4 regions of the Streptomyces sp. NPDC043876 genome follow, and region 1 is predicted to be linked to each of the others. Evidence: riboswitches for the same ligand, from Rfam matches in the RefSeq annotation. Region 1 holds a riboswitch; each other region holds the start of a gene.

Region 1 (4,205 bases):
CGGGGCTCCGCCCCGGACCCCGCGCCTCAATCGCGGGCGGGGCCGGAGGGTGTCAGCCCGTCCGGCGTTTGAGGACCGGGTCCGGGCGGAGCCCGGTTTCGGGAAGGGGCGGGGTGGGGGAGAGCCCCGCAGGGCCCGGGGCGCCGTCACGGCGCGCCCGGCGGCAGGAACGGGAGCCCCGCCGGGGCGCCGGACTCGATCAACCGCAGCAGCGCATCGGTATCGGCGTGCTCCTCGATCAGATCGCCGAGCAGATCCAGCTGCTCCTCCCGCAGGGAGCCGAACGACGTGTCCGGGGCCGGAACGAACCGGCGGCCGGCGGCCCGCGCGACCTCCCGCAGGAAGGCCCGCCGGAAGCCATCGCTCTCCAGTGACCCGTGCCAGTGGGTGCCCCACACCTCACCGACCCGGCACCCGTCCAGGAAGGGGGTGCCGCCCCGCACATCGGCGACGCCGTGGTGGATCTCGTACCCCTGGACGCTCTCGCCCAGCGCGCTCCCGCTCGGCCGCGCGAGGGTCTTCTCCCGCTCGAAGCGGACCCGCACGGGCAGCAGCCCGAGCCCCTCGACGACCCCGGCCCGGGACTCGACCTCGTCCTCGATGGACTCGCCCAGCACCTGGAAGCCACCGCAGACGCCCAGCACCGGACGCCCCTCGGCGGCCCGGCGGGCCAGCGCGTCGGCGAGCCCGCGCTCGCGCAGCCAGGCCAGCGCCTTCACGGTGCCCCGGGTGCCGGGGACGACGACCAGGTCGGCGTCGGCCAGTTCCTCGGCCCGGTCCACGAACCGCACCACGACGCCCGGTTCGGCGGCCAGCGCGTCCACGTCCGTGAAGTTCGACATCAGCGGGACCGCGCACACCGCGATCCGCAGCACGTCCTCGCCGACCGGCGGGGCGACCACGGACTCCCGTACGGCGCCGCGCAGCGAGACCCGCAGGCCGTCCTCCTCGTCGATGCCGAGCCCGTGCCGGAAGGGCAGCACCCCGTAGGTCGCCCGCCCGGTCAGCCCGCGCAGCATCTCCATGCCCGGCTCCAGCAGGGACACGTCCCCGCGGAACTTGTTGACCAGGTACCCCGCGATCAGCGACTGGTCCTCGGGCGACAGCAGGGCCGTCGTACCGAAGAAGGAGGCGAAGACCCCGCCGCGGTCGATGTCGCCGACCACGACCACCGGGAAGCGCGCGGCCCGCGCGATCCCCATGTTCACGATGTCCGTGCGCCGCAGGTTGATCTCGGCCGGACTGCCCGCCCCCTCGCAGATCACGGCGTCATACGTGCCCCGCAGCTGCTCCAGGCAGTCCGTGACGATGCCGAGCAACTGCTCCTGCCTCCCCCCGTGATAGCCGCGCGCACTCATCTCACCCACCGGCTTGCCCAGCAGCACGACCTGGCTGCTGCGGTCGCTGCCGGGTTTCAGCAGCACCGGGTTCATCAGCGCGGTGGGTTCGACCCGCGCCGCCTGGGCCTGCATCGCCTGGGCGCGGCCGATCTCGGCGCCCTCCAGGGTGACGAAGGAGTTCAGCGACATGTTCTGTGCCTTGAAGGGCGCCACCTTCACGCCCTGGCGGGCCAGCCAGCGGCAGATGCCCGCGGTGACCACGCTCTTGCCCGCGTCGGAGGTGGTGCCGGCGACCAGGAGTCCGCCGCCGCGCCGTGCGCCGCTCATGCGCTTCCCTTCGTCGTACGACCGGATGCGCGGCGTGACGCGCGCAGTGACGACACCAGCGACCGCAGGGCCACGCATGCCCCGAGGGAGATCCAGGTGACCCGGCGCGAGAGCCGTACGGCGCGCTCGATGTCCGGGGCGTCGACCGGACGGCCCGCCGCCCCGTTCAGCACCGCCCGGTGCTCCACGCGCCCCGCGTACGCCAGGGTCCCGCCGAGGCGGACCCCGAGCGCGCCCGCGAAGGAGGCCTCCACCGGGCCGGCGTTCGGGCTGGGGTGGGCGGCGGCGTCCGCGCGCCAGGCCCGTACGGCGCCCCGCCGGTCGGGTCCGGCCGCCACGGCGGCCAGCGCGGTCAGCCGGGCGCCCGGCCAGCCCGCGACGTCGTCGAGCCGGGCCGAGGCCCAGCCGTAGCGCAGGTAGCGCGGGGAGCGGTGGCCGACCATCGCGTCCAGGGTGTTCACGGCGCGGAAGAACAGCAACCCGGGCACCCCCGCCAGGGCGCCCCAGACCAGCGCGCCGACGACGGCGTCCGAGGTGTTCTCGGCGACGGACTCCACGACGGCGCGGGCGATCTGCTGCTCGTCCAGGGCCTGCGGGTCGCGTCCGCACAGGTGCGGCAGCCGCTCCCGGGCCACCTCGGTGTCCCCGGCGGCCAGGGCGCCCCCGATGGCCCGGGCTTCGCGGCCCAGCGAGGTGCCGCCCACCACCGCCCAGGTGGCGGCGGCGGTCAGGGCGATGCGGGCGGCGGCGGGCCGGGAGCGCACGGCGCGGGCGCCGAGCGCGCCGACGGCGGCCGCGCCCCCCGCGCACACCAGGGCGTGCAGGGCGCCCCGGGCCCGGCTGTGGCCCCACAGGGCCCGTTCGACGGTGGCGGCGGTCCGCCCGAAGGCGGCGACGGGATGCCCGCGGCGCGGATCACCGAGGATCCGGTCGCCGATCAGGCCGGCCGTCGCGCCGTACGCGAAAACGCGATCGGCACGCATGTGGCAGGTAGGTCCTCACTCAGGGTCCGCGCCCTGGTTCGACGTGTCCGGTGGCGAGAGTTCCTGGCTTCCGGGGAGCCGTCGGCTCCTCGGTGACAGTGGCGGGACCGCGCCGGATTCGCACCGGACTTCCTCTTCATGCCGCCGTGTTGGCTCCGGCAGTCCACCACGCCCCGCGAACGCCCGTCAACTTGCCGTTGACCTGCGAAAGCTCCCCCCGGCGGTGGGCCGGAGGGAGCTTTCGGACGTGCTGGGGCGGGTGGGACGCGCGGGGGTGGCCGCGCGGCGTCAGCTGACGATCAGGTAGATCGCGTAGCCGACGGCCACCGCGCAGAGCGAGAAGCAGGCGTAGGCGCCGGTGCGTGCCAGGTGGGCGGCGCCGCCCCGGCCGGTCGCGGCCTCGTGCTTCGACAGGCCCACGATGCCCAGGGTGAACAGGGTCACGAGGGCGACGGTGGCGGAGAGGCTGACGCCGAACACGGAGCCGAGTGCTGCCCAGTCGATCTTCATACTGCCGATTCCTCTGTGGGTCAGACCGCGGCGGCGGGAGCCGCCGGGGCCGGGGGAGCGGCCGGTGCCGGGGTGGGGATGGTCGCCTTGAAGGCCTCGTCCGTGACCGCGGCGGTGGTGCCCGCGAGCGGCGGAACGACGACGGCGGCGATCGCGGTGGTGACCACGCCGGGAGCCTCGGCCGGGGCGTCCGGCGTGCCGTTCACGTTGGTGTGGTCGACGACCTGGCGGCGCGAGACGAGCCAGATGGCGACGCAGGAGCCGACGAGGAAGAGCGCGACGGCGGCCACGCCGACGTCACCGGTCCGCATGACGAGCTCGGCGCCCGCGGACACCAGGGCGGCGGCCGGCAGGGTCAGGCCCCAGGCGATGAACATCCGGCTGGCGGTGGACCAGCGGACCACGCCGCCCTTGCGGCCCAGGCCCGCACCCATGACCGCGCCGGAGCAGGCGTGGGTGGTGGAGAGGGAGAAGCCGAGGCTGGAGGAGGCCAGGATGACGCTGGCGGCCGAGGTCTGGGCGGCGAAGCCCTGCTGCGGCTGGAGGTCGGTCAGGCCGCTGCCCATGGTGCGGATGATGCGCCAGCCGCCCAGGTAGGTGCCCATCGCGATCGCCATGCCGGCCGAGAAGATGACCCAGACCGGCGGGTTGGAGCCGGGGGCGAGCGCACCGCCGGCGACCAGCGCCAGGGTGATGATGCCCATGGTCTTCTGCGCGTCGTTGGTGCCGTGCGCCAGGGAGACGAGTCCGGCCGAGGCGATCTGACCGGCCTTGTAGCCCTTGGCCGAGGTCTTCTCGTCGACGTTCTTGCCCACCTTGTAGGTGAGCCGCGAGGCCAGCATCGCGGCCACTCCGGCCACGATGGGCGCGGCGACCGCGGGGAGCAGCACCTTGGTGACGAGCGTGCCGCCGTTGACGGCGCCGAGACCGGCGGAGGCGACGGCCGCACCGACCAGGCCGCCCATCAGGGCGTGCGAGGAACTGGACGGCAGGCCGACCAGCCAGGTGACGAGGTTCCAGAGGATGGCGCCGACCAGCGCGGCGA
Region 2 (4,205 bases), on a different contig from region 1:
ATGCCCATGACCAGCTTGCCCGCGGGTGCCCCGCGCCGCAGCCACGCGTCCACCGTCCCGTCGACGCTGAAGTCGTTCCGCGCGTACAGGGCCGACTGCTGGGCGGTGGTCTTCTCGCCGGAGACGTGGAAGTCGTAACCCTGGAGCGTGACGAAGTCCAGGTTCCGCATGATCTTCGGGACCTCGAAGCCCGCGTCGATCTTGGCGGGGGCGGTCGGGACGAAGGCGGTCAGCTGGTACTTCTTCTTCTGGGTCCGCCCGTAGGCGTCGAGCTGGGTACGGAACTCCTGGACCAGCGCCGTGAAGTTGCGCCTGTCCTCCGGGCGGTGGGTGGTGTCGGTGTCCCCGGCCGACCCCGGCCACTCCCAGTCGAGGTCGATCCCGTCGAAGAGGCCCGCGGCCGCGCCCGCGCCGCCGCGGGCACCGTCCTGCGGCAGATTGCCCTTGATGTAGAGGTCGATGCAGGACGCGACGAGCGCCTTGCGCGAGGCGGGTGTCCGGGCGGCGTCCGAGAAGTGCGTGGACCAGCTCCAACCGCCCAGGGAGATCTGTGCCTTGAGGCCCGGATGCCGGGCCTTCAGCTCGCGCAGCTGGTTGAAATTGCCGGCGAGCGGCTGGTCCCAGGTGTCGGCCACGCCGTCGACCGAGCCCGCGGCGTCGAGCGGACGGCCGTAGTCCGCCCAGGCGTCGGCCTCGCCGGGGACGTTGCCGGTGAAGCACGTGCCGTCCGCGCCGATGTTGCCGAAGGCGTAGTTGACGTGGGTGAGCTTGGCGGCGGCGCCGCCCGTTTCGAGGTTCTTGACCTGGAAGTCGCGTCCGTAGACGCCCCATTGGGTGAAGTATCCGACGCGGTGGTAGGCGCGTCCGTGACCGGAGCCGCCCTCGGAAGGGGCGGTGGCGGCTCCTGCGGCGGGCGCGATGGCCGCCAGGAGGGACAGGGAACAGGCGGCGGCGGCCAGCCTGCCGAGCGTACTGCGGCGCATGGGCTTCCTTTGCGGATGCGGGGAGTGGTGCTCCTGAGCCGTGCTGTGCGCGTGCTGTGCATCCGGAAGCTATTGGTCTGGACCAGAGTGGTCAAGGGGGCGGGCGGCCGATGTGGTCAAGGGCGCGGGTGGCGGGCGTGGTCAGGGGTGCAGGTGGCGTACGTGCCGCGGGGTCGGGCGGCCGGCGGTCCGGCTCAGGGCAGGCTCCACTGGCCGATGTCGTCGGCGGACCCGCTGTTCAGTGCGAACTGCACGGCCGAGGCGCGGGCGTCCTGCGGCAGTTCGAAGGTGACGCAGCCGGTGGCGGAGTCGCCGGGCGCCAGGGACCGTCCTTCGGGGAACTCGGCCCCGGCCGTCGTCGGCAACGCCACGCCGGGATGGCGCTCACCGTCGGCGTCCAGGAGGTACGAGCCGCTGCGCGGCGGGTCGGCGTAAGCGGCTGTACCGGTGTTGAGCAGGCGGAACTCGACCGCGACGAGGCGCCCGGCCGGATCCCGCAGGGCGTGCGCGGCGCGCGGGGCCGCCGGGTCGGTCACGGCGACGAGGGTGACGTCGAGCAGCTCGCCCGGGCGGTTGCCGCGGAGCGCGATGGTCTCGCCGGTGGGGTCGGTGGCGGCCGTCGCCACGGGCCCGCTGACGGTGGTTGCCCCGGGCCCGGCGGCGGCCGTCGCCATGAGTCCGGCGGCCGTCGTCCCCGGCCCGGCGCCGAGACCGAGCAGGACCGGTACGGCGAGCGCGAGGGTGGCCAGGGGGGACCGGAGACGGCGCACGGCGGGACCTCCTCGGGCACGGGACACCTCCACCATCCGTCCCTTCTCCGTGCCCCGCCACCCGCGTGGTTCCCACGGGCCGGGCGACCACATCGTGGAAGTGATTGGATCATCCGCCCGCCGCGTGCGAAGCTGGTTCCACCGGAGGGGCGTAGCTCAGTTGGTAGAGCGTTGGTCTCCAAAACCAAATGCCGTAGGTTCGAGTCCTGCCGCCCCTGCACGAAGAAGATCCGCCACAGCCCAGGTGGGAGCCCGCTCCCCCTGGGCTTTCGCGTGGTGCCGACGCGCCCCGCCGATGGCCCGGGCGCGGCCGGTCTGGCAGACTCGGCCGGGTTACCCGGGCGGCGCGGACCAGGAAACCGGTGTGAAACCGGTACGGTCCCGCCACTGTGACCGGGCCCTCGCGGCCCGGGAGTCAGACACTGACGCGCCGCCTCTTCACTTCGACCAGGGGACGAGGATCCCCCGGAGAGGCTTCGCCATGCCGCGTTTCCGCGCCGCCCTGCGCGCGCTCAGCCCGCTCGCCGCCCTGGCGCTCCTGATACCGCTCGCCGCCTGCGCCGCCACCCCGGACGAAGGGGCCCGCGACGGCGTCGCGCCGGACGGAACCACCCGGTCGGCGGCCGCCCCCGGGAGCGGGGGATTCCCGTCCACCGTGACCAACTGCGGTGTGACGACGACGTACAAGGCGCCGCCCCGCCGCGCCGTCGCCATGAACCAGCACGCCACCGAAATGCTGCTCGCCCTCGGCCTCGGGGACCGGATGGCGGGCACCGCCTACCTCGACGACGCCGTCCTGCCCGCCTACCGGCCGGCCTACGACAAGATCAAGGTGCTGGCGAAGGAGTACCCCTCGAAGGAGCTGCTCCTCGGCGCCGACCCCGACTTCGTCTACGGCGGCTACTCCAGCGCCTTCGACGCCGCGCAGGGCCGCGACCGCGCCGCGTTGGGCAAGAGCGGCATCAACACCCGGCTCAGCGTGGAGTACTGCACCCCCGGACCGGTCCGGTTCGAGCAGCTGAAGACCGAGATCACCGAAGTCGCCCGCACCTTCGGCGTGCCCGAGCGGGGCGCGAGGCTGATCGAGGACGAGCAGCGCCGCATCGACGCGGTGACCGCCCGCGTCAAGGACAAGGCGCGCCCGAACGTCTTCGTCTACGACTCCGGCGAGGCCGCCGCCTTCACCTCGGGCGGCAACGGCATCGGCAACGAGATCGTCTCCCTCGCGGGCGGAAGGAACGTGTTCGCCGACCTCAAGGACACCTTCGGCGACGTGTCCTGGGAGAAGGTCATCGAACGCGAGCCCGACACCGTGCTGATCTACGACTACGGCGGGACGAGCGTCGAAGCGAAGAAGCAGCGTCTGGTGAACGATCCGGCCCTCGCGCGGGTTCCCGCGATCAGGGACCGCCGTTTCGTCGTCCTTCCGCTGTCCTCCGCCGTCCTCGGGGTGCGCGTCGCCGACGCCGTCACATCCCTGGCCGGCCGGCTGCACCCCGACGCCGCGTGACGGCGGACCGCCGCCGGGCCCCCTTCGTCCTCGTCCTCCTCGCCCTCGCGCTGGTCGGCGGCGCGGTGGCGGGCCTGGCCCTGGGGCCGGTGCGGATCGCTCCCGGCCGGGTGCTGGACATCGTCCTGGCCGGACCGCGTCCCGGCGCCTTCGCCTCCATCGTGTGGGACGTGCGGATGCCGCGCGTGCTGCTCGCCATGGCCGTCGGAGCCGGGCTGGCCGTGACGGGCGCCGTGCTGCAGGCCCTCGTACGCAACCAGCTGGCCGATCCGTTCCTGCTCGGCGCGTCCTCCGGCGCCTCGGCGGGCGCCGTGGCCGTCATCGTGCTCGGCCTCGGGGCGGGCGTCGCGACCAGTGTCACCCTGCCCCTCGCCGCCTTCGCCGGGTCGCTCGGCGCCCTCGTCACGGTGTACGCCCTCGCCCGGCGCGGCGGCGCCATGACCACCGGGCGGCTGATCCTCGCCGGCGTCGCGGTCCAGTACGTGCTCTCCGCGCTGACCAGCCTCGCGCTGGTCCTCTCGGCCCGGGCGGAGCAGGTCCGGTCCATCCTCTTCTGGACGCTCGGCGGCCTCGGCGGGGCGCGCTGGGACCAACTGGCCGTGGCCGCCGTGGTCCTGGCGGTGGGGACCGGACTGCTGCTCGCCCTCGCCCGGCCGCTCGACCTGCTGCTCGCGGGGGAGGAGGACGCGCGCACCCTGGGACTCGACACCGGACGCTTCCGGGCCGCCGCCTTCGTGCTGGCCTCTCTCGTCATCGGGGTGCTGGTCGCCTTCAGCGGCGCGATCGGGTTCGTCGGGCTGATGGTTCCCCATGCGGCCCGGATGGTCGTGGGAGCCGGGCACCGGGCACTGCTGCCGGTGGCCGCGCTGGGCGGGGCCGTGTTCCTGACGCTGGCCGACCTGGTCGCCCGTACCGCCGCCGCGCCCGAGGAGATACCGGTCG
Region 3 (4,205 bases), on a different contig from region 1:
CCAGGGTCGCGTGCACGCGGCGCTTGGCCTGGGTGCCCTCGCCCGGGTCGTTGACCAGGAACGGGTAGACGAGCGGGAGGTCGCCGAGCGCGGCGTCCGGCGCACAGGAGGCGGACAGGCCCGCGTTCTTGCCGGGCAGCCACTCCAGGTTGCCGTGCTTGCCCAGGTGGATCATGGCGTCGGCGCCGAAACCGCCGTCCTCGGCCGCGGCCTGGATCCAGCGGTAGGCGGCGAGGTAGTGGTGCGAGGGCGGGAGGTCCGGGTCGTGGTAGATCGCGATCGGGTTCTCGCCGAAGCCGCGCGGCGGCTGGATGAGGATGAGCAGGTTCCCGCGGCGCAGCGCCGCCAGCACGATGTCGCCGTCGGGGTCGCCGCCGGCCGCGGTGCGCGAGCGGTCCAGGAACATGTTGCCGGGCGCCTGCCCCCAGTGCTCCTCGACGCCTTCGCGCAGCTCGCCGGGGAGCGTGGCGTACCAGCGGCGGTAGTCGGCGGCCGGGATGCGGACCGGGTTGCGGGCCAGCTGCTCCTCGGTGAGCCAGTCCTGGTCGTGGCCGCCGGCCTCGATCAGCGCGCGGATCAGCTCGTCCCCGTCGCCGGAGACCAGGCCGGGGATCTCCTCGGCCGGGCCGAAGTCGTAGCCCTCCGCGATCAGGCGGCGCAGCAGCGCGACGGCACTGGCGGGGGTGTCGAGACCGACGGCGTTGCCGATGCGGGAGTGCTTGGTGGGGTACGCGGAGAGGACGAGCGCGATCCGCTTCTCGGCGTTCGGGGTGTGCCGCAGCCGGGCGTGGCGTACGGCGATCCCCGCGACGCGGGCGGCCCGCTCGGGATCGGCGACGTACGCCGGGAGGCCGTCCTCGTCGATCTCCTTGAAGGAGAACGGGACGGTGATCAGCCGGCCGTCGAACTCCGGCACCGCGACCTGGCTGGCCGAGTCGAGCGGGGACAGGCCCTCGTCGCTCTCCATCCACGTCTCGCGCGAACCGGTCAGGCACAGCGCCTGCAGGATCGGTACGTCGAGGGCGGCGAGCGCGCCCGCGTCCCACGACTCGTCGTCGCCGCCCGCCGAGGCCTCGGCGGGGCGGGTGCCGCCCGCCGCCAGGACCGTGGTCACGATGGCGTCCGCCGTCGCCAGCTCCGCGAGCAGTTCCGGCTCGGGGGAGCGCAGCGAGGAGACGTACAGCGGCACGGGCACGCCGCCCGCGTCCACCACGGCGTCCGCGAGGCCGTGCACGAAGGCGGTGTTGCCGCTCATGTGGTGGGCGCGGTAGTAGAGCACCGCGATCCGGGGGCCCGTGGCGGGCTCTGCCGCGCGCTCCAGCCGGCCCCAGGTGGGCGCGGCCGCGGGCGGGTCGAAGCCGTGGCCGGTGAGCAGCACGGTGTCCGAGAGGAAGCGGGCCAGCTGCTCCAGGTTGGCCGGGCCGCCGTGCGCGAGGTAGGCGTGGGCCTCGGCCGCGATGCCGATGGGGACGGTGGACGCCTCCATCAGCTGGGCGTCGGGGGCCTGTTCGCCGGTCAGGACGACGACCGGCCGCGGCTGGTCGGCGGCGAGGAGCAGGTCGAGCCCCTCCTGCCAGGCGCGCAGGCCGCCGAGGAGGCGTACGACGACCAGGTCCACGCCGTCGAGCAGCGCGGGGAGGTCGTCGAGGGGGAGCCGGGAAGGGTTCGCGAACCGGTACGGGACCGGGCCGTCGTCCGAGGCGCGGGCACTGAGCAGATCGGTGTCGGACGTCGACAGCAGCAGGATCATGCGGCGGCGGGCCTTCCTCGGGGTTTCCGCGCCCCGGGCAGTGAGGACGACGGGAGTTCCTGACTCACCCGGTGGCGCGGTGGGGCGCTGCCGGATTCACAGTGGCGGGACCGCGCCGGAATCGCACCGGGCTTCCTCCCATGTCGCCGTCCTCGGCGATGACGGGCCGAATGGCCCGTCGAGGGGCCATCTTAGGTGCCGGGGCGAGCGGATGGCAGGTGGGGGCGGTTCCCGGGGCGGATCGCTGGCGCGGGGCCGGGGTTTGGTGGTGCGGGGCCGGGTTTTGGCGGCGGGTGCGGGTGGTGGGGCCTGTGGTGTGCCCTCAAGCGCCGGGCGGGCTGGATTTGGTTCGGGTGGGTGTGTGGCCGCGGGTCGCGGGGCCTGGGGTGGGTGCCCTCAAGCGCCGGGCGGGCTGGAATTGGCTCGGGTGGGTGTGTGGCTGCGGGTGTTGGGCGGGCTGGGATTGGCAGGCGGGTGGGTCGTTGGGCCGGGGTGGTGGTGGCCTTGGCTGTGTTGGCGGGTGCGGGTGGTGGGGCCTCCGGCGGGCCCTCAAACGCCGGGCGGGCTGAATTTGGCGACCGGGGTACCGGGCAGGCCGGATCGGACTGGGGTGGTTGTGTGGCCAGGGTGTGGGGGCTGGAATTTGCTGCGCCGGGATGCGGGCAAATTCAGCCTCGCCGGCGTTTGAGGCGCCGCCGGAGGCTCCACATGGCGGCAGTCGCCAACGCACCGGCGGCTGACGGGCGCGCAGGCCCGGGCCGCGGGGCCGGCGGCATCTGGGCGTGCGCCGGGCCGGGTCGGTGGCATGCGGGCGTGCCGGGCTAGAGGCGGCGGCGTGCCGGGGTGCCGGGCCGGTGGCGGTGGCATGCGGGCGTGCCGGGCCAGGCCGGGCCGGGTCGGTGGCATGCGGGCAGGCCGGGCCAGGGTCGGCGGCGTGCCGGGGGTGCCGGGCCGGGGTCGGCGGCATGCGGGCGTGCCGGGCCAGGTCGGGCCGCGGCGCGGCGGCGCCATGCGGGTGGCAGGGCCCGGGCGGCGGCATGCGGGCGGGCAGGGTATGGGGCGGCGGGGCGTGGGCGGGGGGACGGGGCGTGGTGACGGACACAGGTCGGTGGGCGCCGATCGTGGGTATGCTCGCCGCCATGCCCCCGCCCTCTTCCGCCGCATCCCGGGACGAACCCGTCATACGGGACCGCGGCGACGCCTGCCCCGGCGCGCTGCGCCTGCACGCGGCGGACGACGGGCACCTCGCCCGGATCCGGATCCCCGGGGGTCTGCTCACGGCGGATGCCGCCGTCGCAGTGGCCGACGCCGCGGACCGGCTCGGCGACGGGCACCTCGACCTCACCTCGCGGGGCAACGCGCAGCTGCGCGGCCTCGGCGCGAGCTGCGGCGGCGAACTCGCCGCCCTGCTGACCGCCGCCCAACTGCTGCCCGCCGCAGCGGCCACCCACGAACGCGTCCGCAACATCGTCGCCTCGCCCCTGTCCGGGCTCGACCGGCAGGGCCGCCCCGACGTCACGCCGTGGGTCGGCGCGCTGGACCGGCTGCTGTGCGCGAGCGGGCCCGCGGCCGCGCTGTCCGGGCGCTTCCTCTTCGCCCTCGACGATGGACGCGGCGACGTGTCCTCGCTCGCACCCGACGTGCACGTGCTGGCCCTGAAGCGCGGAATGGCCGTGCTGTGGACGCACGATGACACCGACGCGGTCGCCGTGGGCCACCAGGACGCGCCCCGGGCGGCCCTGACGGTCGCCCGGTACTTCCTCGACGTGGTCCGCGAAGCCGGCACCAAGGCCTGGCGGGTGAGCGAGCTTCCCGCCGAACAACGCCCGGAGTCCGGGGAGTTGCTCAATCGGCTGCGGGAGCAGGGCATTTCGGCCGAGCGGGCCCACGGCTTCCGGCGCCGGACCGGACCCGGGCCCCGCCCCGGTCCGGTGGCGGGGCTGGACCCGGACCACGTCGCCCTCTCGGTACTGGCCCCGCTGGGCCGGCTGACCAGCGCCCAGTGGCGCCTGCTCGCCGCCACGGCCACCGCCGCGGCCGGGACCCTGCGGCTCACGCCCTGGCGCGGGATCGTCGTTCCCGGTGTCCGCGCGGCCACGGCCGCCGACACCCTCGCCCGGCTCGCCGACGCCGGGCTGGTGACGGCGCCCGGCGACCCGTGGGAGAACGTGAGCGCCTGCACCGGGCGGCCCGGCTGCGCGAAGGCACTGGCCGACGTACGGACCGACGCCCGCGCGGTCGTGGCCCGTTCGGGCGCGGCGGGCGGACCGGACGCACCGGCCCCCGCGGCCGCGGCGCTGCCCGTGCACTGGTCCGGGTGCGAGCGGCGCTGCGGGCACCCGCGCGCCCGCGCCTGGGTGGACCTGGTCGCCGGGCCCCGGGGGTACGGCGTCACCGTGGCCGGCCCGCGCGCCGGGCACACGGTGCGGGAGGACGTACCGGCCACCCCCGAGGA
Region 4 (4,205 bases), on a different contig from region 1:
TCGGGTACGGCTTCCTCGCCTCGGTGCTGCCGGTGTGGATGCTGCTCGCCCCGCGCGACTACCTCTCCACCTTCATGAAGGTCGGCACCATCGCGCTGATGGCCGTGGGCGTGGTCATCGCCCTGCCGACGCTGAAGATGCCCGCCGTCACCGACTTCGCCACCCGCGGCGACGGACCGGTCTTCGCCGGCTCGATGTTCCCCTTCGTCTTCATCACCATCGCGTGCGGGGCGCTGTCCGGCTTCCACGCGCTGGTCTCCTCCGGCACCACCCCGAAGATGATCCAGAAGGAGACCCAGGTCCGGGTCATCGGCTACGGCGCCATGCTGACCGAGTCCTTCGTCGCGATCATGGCGGTCATCGCCGCCTGCATCATCGAGCCGGGCCTCTTCTTCGCGGTGAACGCCCCCAGCGGCCGGATCGGCACCACCGCCCTGGAGGCCTCCCAGGCGATCGGCGGCCTCGGCTTCTCGATCACCCCGGACGCGCTGACCCAGGCGGCCAAGGACATCGGCGAGACCAGCCTGCTCTCCCGCACGGGTGGCGCGCCGACCTTCGCACTCGGGATGTCGGAGATCTTCTCGTCCGTGGTCGGCGGGACCGCGATGAAGGCGTTCTGGTACCACTTCGCCATCATGTTCGAGGCCCTCTTCATCCTGACCACGGTCGACGCGGGCACCCGGGTCGGCCGGTTCATGCTCCAGGACACCCTGGGCAACCTGCACAAGTCCTTCAAGGACGTCAGCTGGAAGCCGGGCGTCTGGTTCGCCAGCGCGGTCGTCGTCGGCGGCTGGGGCTACTTCCTGTGGGTCGGCGTGAAGGACCCGCTGGGCGGCATCAACCAGCTCTTCCCGCTCTTCGGCATCGCGAACCAGCTGCTCGCCGCCGTCGCCCTCGCCGTCTGCACCACGCTGCTGGTGAAGTCGGGCCGGCTCAAGTGGGCCTGGGTGACCGCGGTCCCGCTGGCCTGGGACGTGGCCGTGACGCTCACCGCCAGCTACCAGAAGATCTTCTCCGACGACGCGACGATCGGCTTCTTCGCCCAGCGCGACAAATACCTGGCCGGGATCGAGGCGGGCAAGGTGCTCAAGCCCGCCAAGACCATGGACCAGATGCACACCGTGGTCACCAACGCCACGGTCGACGGGGTCCTCTCCGCGGTCTTCGCCCTCCTGATCGTCATCGTCCTGCTGGACGCGCTGCGGACCTGCCTGAAGGCCGTCCGCGACCCGGGGAGCGCGGAGCTCTCCGAGGTCCCGTGGTCGGAGTCGAAGATCATCGCTCCGGCCGGCCTGATCCCGACGGCCGCCGAGAAGGCGGAACTGGCCGCCGCGGGTCTGGACTCGGGCGGCGGCCGGGTCAAGGAACCGGTGGCGTGAGCGCCGTCCGGGCGGCGCTGGGCCGGATCCGGTTCTACGTCCGCGAGTTCTCGGGCGAGAGCGCCTACGAGCGGTACGTCGCCCACGCGCGCTCCCACGACCCGCACGCCGAGGTGCCCACCCGCAGGGCCTTCGAGCGGGCCCGCACCGACGCCCGCGAGGCGGACCCCCGCGAGGGCTTCCGCTGCTGCTGAGGAGCCACCGCGAACCGGAGGCCGCCGGATTCCCCGACCGGGAACCCGGCGGCCTCTCGCGTGGGACGGGCCGTCGGCGGCGGGGTCCCGGTCGCCGGTCGCCGGCCGCCCCCACGGCCTCGCCGGGGGACCTGCCCGAGCCCGCCGGAGGGACCGCCGAGGGGCCCTGCCGGGGGCCACGGGGCCTGCGGGAGCCGCCGGACCACCCGGGCCCCGGAGGGCGCCGGAACGCCCGTACCGGCCGTCCTCGCGCCGCCGCATCGGGTGGAGTTGTAGCCGCGCCGACACAACATGTGGGGGTCGCGCAACGAGCGGCCCCCACATGTATGCTCGTGCTCGCTGTCGCCGCAGGGGAATCCGGTGCGAATCCGGAACTGTCCCGCAACGGTATGAACTGCACCCAACCACCCATTGGTGCTGCCGCAAGTCCGAGGACCTGCCGACAGTGCGCCCGGACCGACCGGTCCGGACGCCGATACGTCCGGGCCTCGCGGTTGGGCCGGTGGACGCCGTGTGGAGACGCGCCGAGCCCTGCCCCGGGCCCGCACGTCCGTGCCCGCCCGGCAGCCCCCTCGCCCCGCCCCGTGAGTCGTCCGGAGCCGAGCGAGGGAGAGCCCCCCACGTGACCATCGCGCCTGCCGCACCGCGCGCCGAGTCCGCCCAGCCCGAGGCCACCGAGGGTCCCGGCGCCGCGCTGCTGCGCACCCTCACCGACCTCACCGCCGACCTGGCCGACACCGACCCCGGCCGGGTCGCCGCCGCCGCGCTGCGGGGCCGCAGCTCCGTGGCCGACGAGGCCGAACTGCGCGGCCTGGCCACCGAGGCGGCCGCCGGCCTGATCTCGGAGGACCCGGCGTACTCCCGGCTGGCCGCCCGTCTGCTGACGCTGACGATCGCGGAAGAGGCCGCGGGCCAGGGGGCCACCTCCTTCTCGGCGTCCGTCGCGGTCGGTCACCGCGAGGGCCTGATCGCGGAGCGCACCGCCGCGTTCGTCGCCACGCACGCGACCCGGCTGGACGCGCTCGTCGAGCACGCGGCCGCCGAAGGCGCCGACGACCGCTTCGGCTTCTTCGGTCTGCGCACCCTGCACAGCCGCTACCTGCTGCGCCACCCGATCACCCGCCAGGTCGTGGAGACCCCGCAGTACTTCATGCTGCGCGTGGCCTGCGGCCTCGCCGCGGACGAGAGCGTCCAGGCCGTCGAGGAAGTGGCCTCGCTGTACCGGCTGATGAGCCGCCTCGACTACCTGCCCTCCTCCCCCACGCTCTTCAACTCCGGCACCCGGCACCCGCAGATGTCCTCCTGCTACCTGCTGGACTCTCCGCTCGACGAGCTGGACTCGATCTACGACCGCTACCACCAGGTCGCGCGCCTCTCCAAGCACGCCGGCGGCATCGGCCTCTCGTACTCCCGCATCCGCGCCCGCGGTTCGCTGATCCGCGGCACCAACGGGCACTCCAACGGCATCGTGCCGTTCCTCAAGACCCTCGACGCCTCCGTCGCCGCCGTGAACCAGGGCGGCCGCCGCAAGGGCGCCGCCGCCGTCTACCTGGAGACCTGGCACGCGGACATCGAGGAGTTCCTGGAGCTGCGCGACAACACCGGTGAGGACCAGCGCCGCACCCACAACCTGAACCTCGCCCACTGGGTGCCGGACGAGTTCATGCGCCGCGTGAACGCCGACGCCGACTGGTCGCTGTTCTCCCCGGCCGACGTGCCGGAGCTGGTCGACCTGTGGGGCGACGACTTCGACGCCGCCTACCGCAAGGCCGAGGCGGACGGCCTGGCCCGCAAGACCATGCCCGCCCGCGACCTGTACGGCCGGATGATGCGCACCCTCGCGCAGACCGGCCAGGGCTGGATGACCTTCAAGGACGCCTCCAACCGCACGGCCAACCAGACCGCCGAGCCGGGCACCGTCGTCCACTCCTCGAACCTGTGCACCGAGATCATCGAGGTCACCAACGACGGCGAGACCGCCGTCTGCAACCTCGGCTCGGTCAACCTCGGCGCGTTCGTCCTCGCCGAGACCGGTGAGATCGACTGGGAGCGGCTGGACGAGACCGTCCGCACCGCCGTGACCTTCCTCGACCGCGTGGTGGACATCAACTTCTACCCGACCGAGCAGGCCGGGCGTTCCAACGCCCGCTGGCGTCCGGTGGGTCTGGGCGCGATGGGCCTCCAGGACGTCTTCTTCAAGCTGAAGCTGCCCTTCGACTCCCCCGAGGCGAAGGCGCTGTCCACCAAGCTCTCCGAGCGCATCATGCTGGCCGCGTACGAGGCCTCCTGCGACCTCGCCGAGCGCAGCGGCCCGCTGCCGGCCTGGGAGCAGACCCGCACCGCCCGCGGCGTCCTGCACCCGGACCACTACGCGACCGAGCTGAACTGGCCGGAGCGCTGGGACGCGCTGCGCGCCCGGATCGCCGAGACCGGCATGCGCAACTCGCTGCTCCTCGCGATCGCCCCGACCGCGACGATCGCCTCGATCGCGGGCGTGTACGAGTGCATCGAGCCGCAGGTCTCCAACCTCTTCAAGCGCGAGACCCTCAGCGGCGAGTTCCTCCAGGTCAACGCCTACCTGGTGGCCGAGCTGAAGAAGCTCGGCGTCTGGGACGCGCAGACCCGCGAGGCG

The links. A riboswitch is a leader RNA that binds a small molecule or an ion and turns the genes downstream of it on or off. The one in region 1 is predicted to bind cobalamin.
Region 2: another riboswitch for cobalamin. It lies ahead of AC0693_RS10230 (ABC transporter substrate-binding protein); the one in region 1 lies ahead of AC0693_RS32555 (cobalamin biosynthesis protein).
Region 3: another riboswitch for cobalamin. It lies ahead of cobN (cobaltochelatase subunit CobN); the one in region 1 lies ahead of AC0693_RS32555 (cobalamin biosynthesis protein).
Region 4: another riboswitch for cobalamin. It lies ahead of AC0693_RS00225 (ribonucleoside-diphosphate reductase subunit alpha); the one in region 1 lies ahead of AC0693_RS32555 (cobalamin biosynthesis protein).

What each region holds. Positions count from the first base shown of each region.
Region 1 covers NZ_JBWKDV010000013.1:54,581-58,785, reverse strand. The annotation lists partial or broken gene AC0693_RS32560 (cobyric acid synthase) at 27-1,667, opposite strand; gene AC0693_RS32555 (cobalamin biosynthesis protein) at 1,664-2,650, opposite strand; cobalamin riboswitch at 2,686-2,833, opposite strand; gene AC0693_RS32550 (hypothetical protein) at 2,939-3,160, opposite strand; gene AC0693_RS32545 (inorganic phosphate transporter) at 3,181-4,205, opposite strand, start outside.
Region 2 covers NZ_JBWKDV010000003.1:180,932-185,136, forward strand. The annotation lists gene AC0693_RS10215 (glycoside hydrolase family 18 protein) at 1-983, opposite strand, end outside; gene AC0693_RS10220 (DUF4352 domain-containing protein) at 1,178-1,753, opposite strand; tRNA gene AC0693_RS10225 (tRNA-Trp) at 1,899-1,971, shown strand; cobalamin riboswitch at 2,066-2,198, shown strand; gene AC0693_RS10230 (ABC transporter substrate-binding protein) at 2,235-3,263, shown strand; gene AC0693_RS10235 (FecCD family ABC transporter permease) at 3,227-4,205, shown strand, end outside.
Region 3 covers NZ_JBWKDV010000006.1:434,419-438,623, forward strand. The annotation lists gene cobN (cobaltochelatase subunit CobN) at 1-1,750, opposite strand, end outside; cobalamin riboswitch at 1,791-1,922, opposite strand; gene cobG (precorrin-3B synthase) at 2,890-4,205, shown strand, end outside.
Region 4 covers NZ_JBWKDV010000001.1:48,382-52,586, forward strand. The annotation lists gene AC0693_RS00215 (carbon starvation CstA family protein) at 1-1,379, shown strand, start outside; gene AC0693_RS00220 (YbdD/YjiX family protein) at 1,376-1,573, shown strand; cobalamin riboswitch at 1,900-2,031, shown strand; gene AC0693_RS00225 (ribonucleoside-diphosphate reductase subunit alpha) at 2,196-4,205, shown strand, end outside.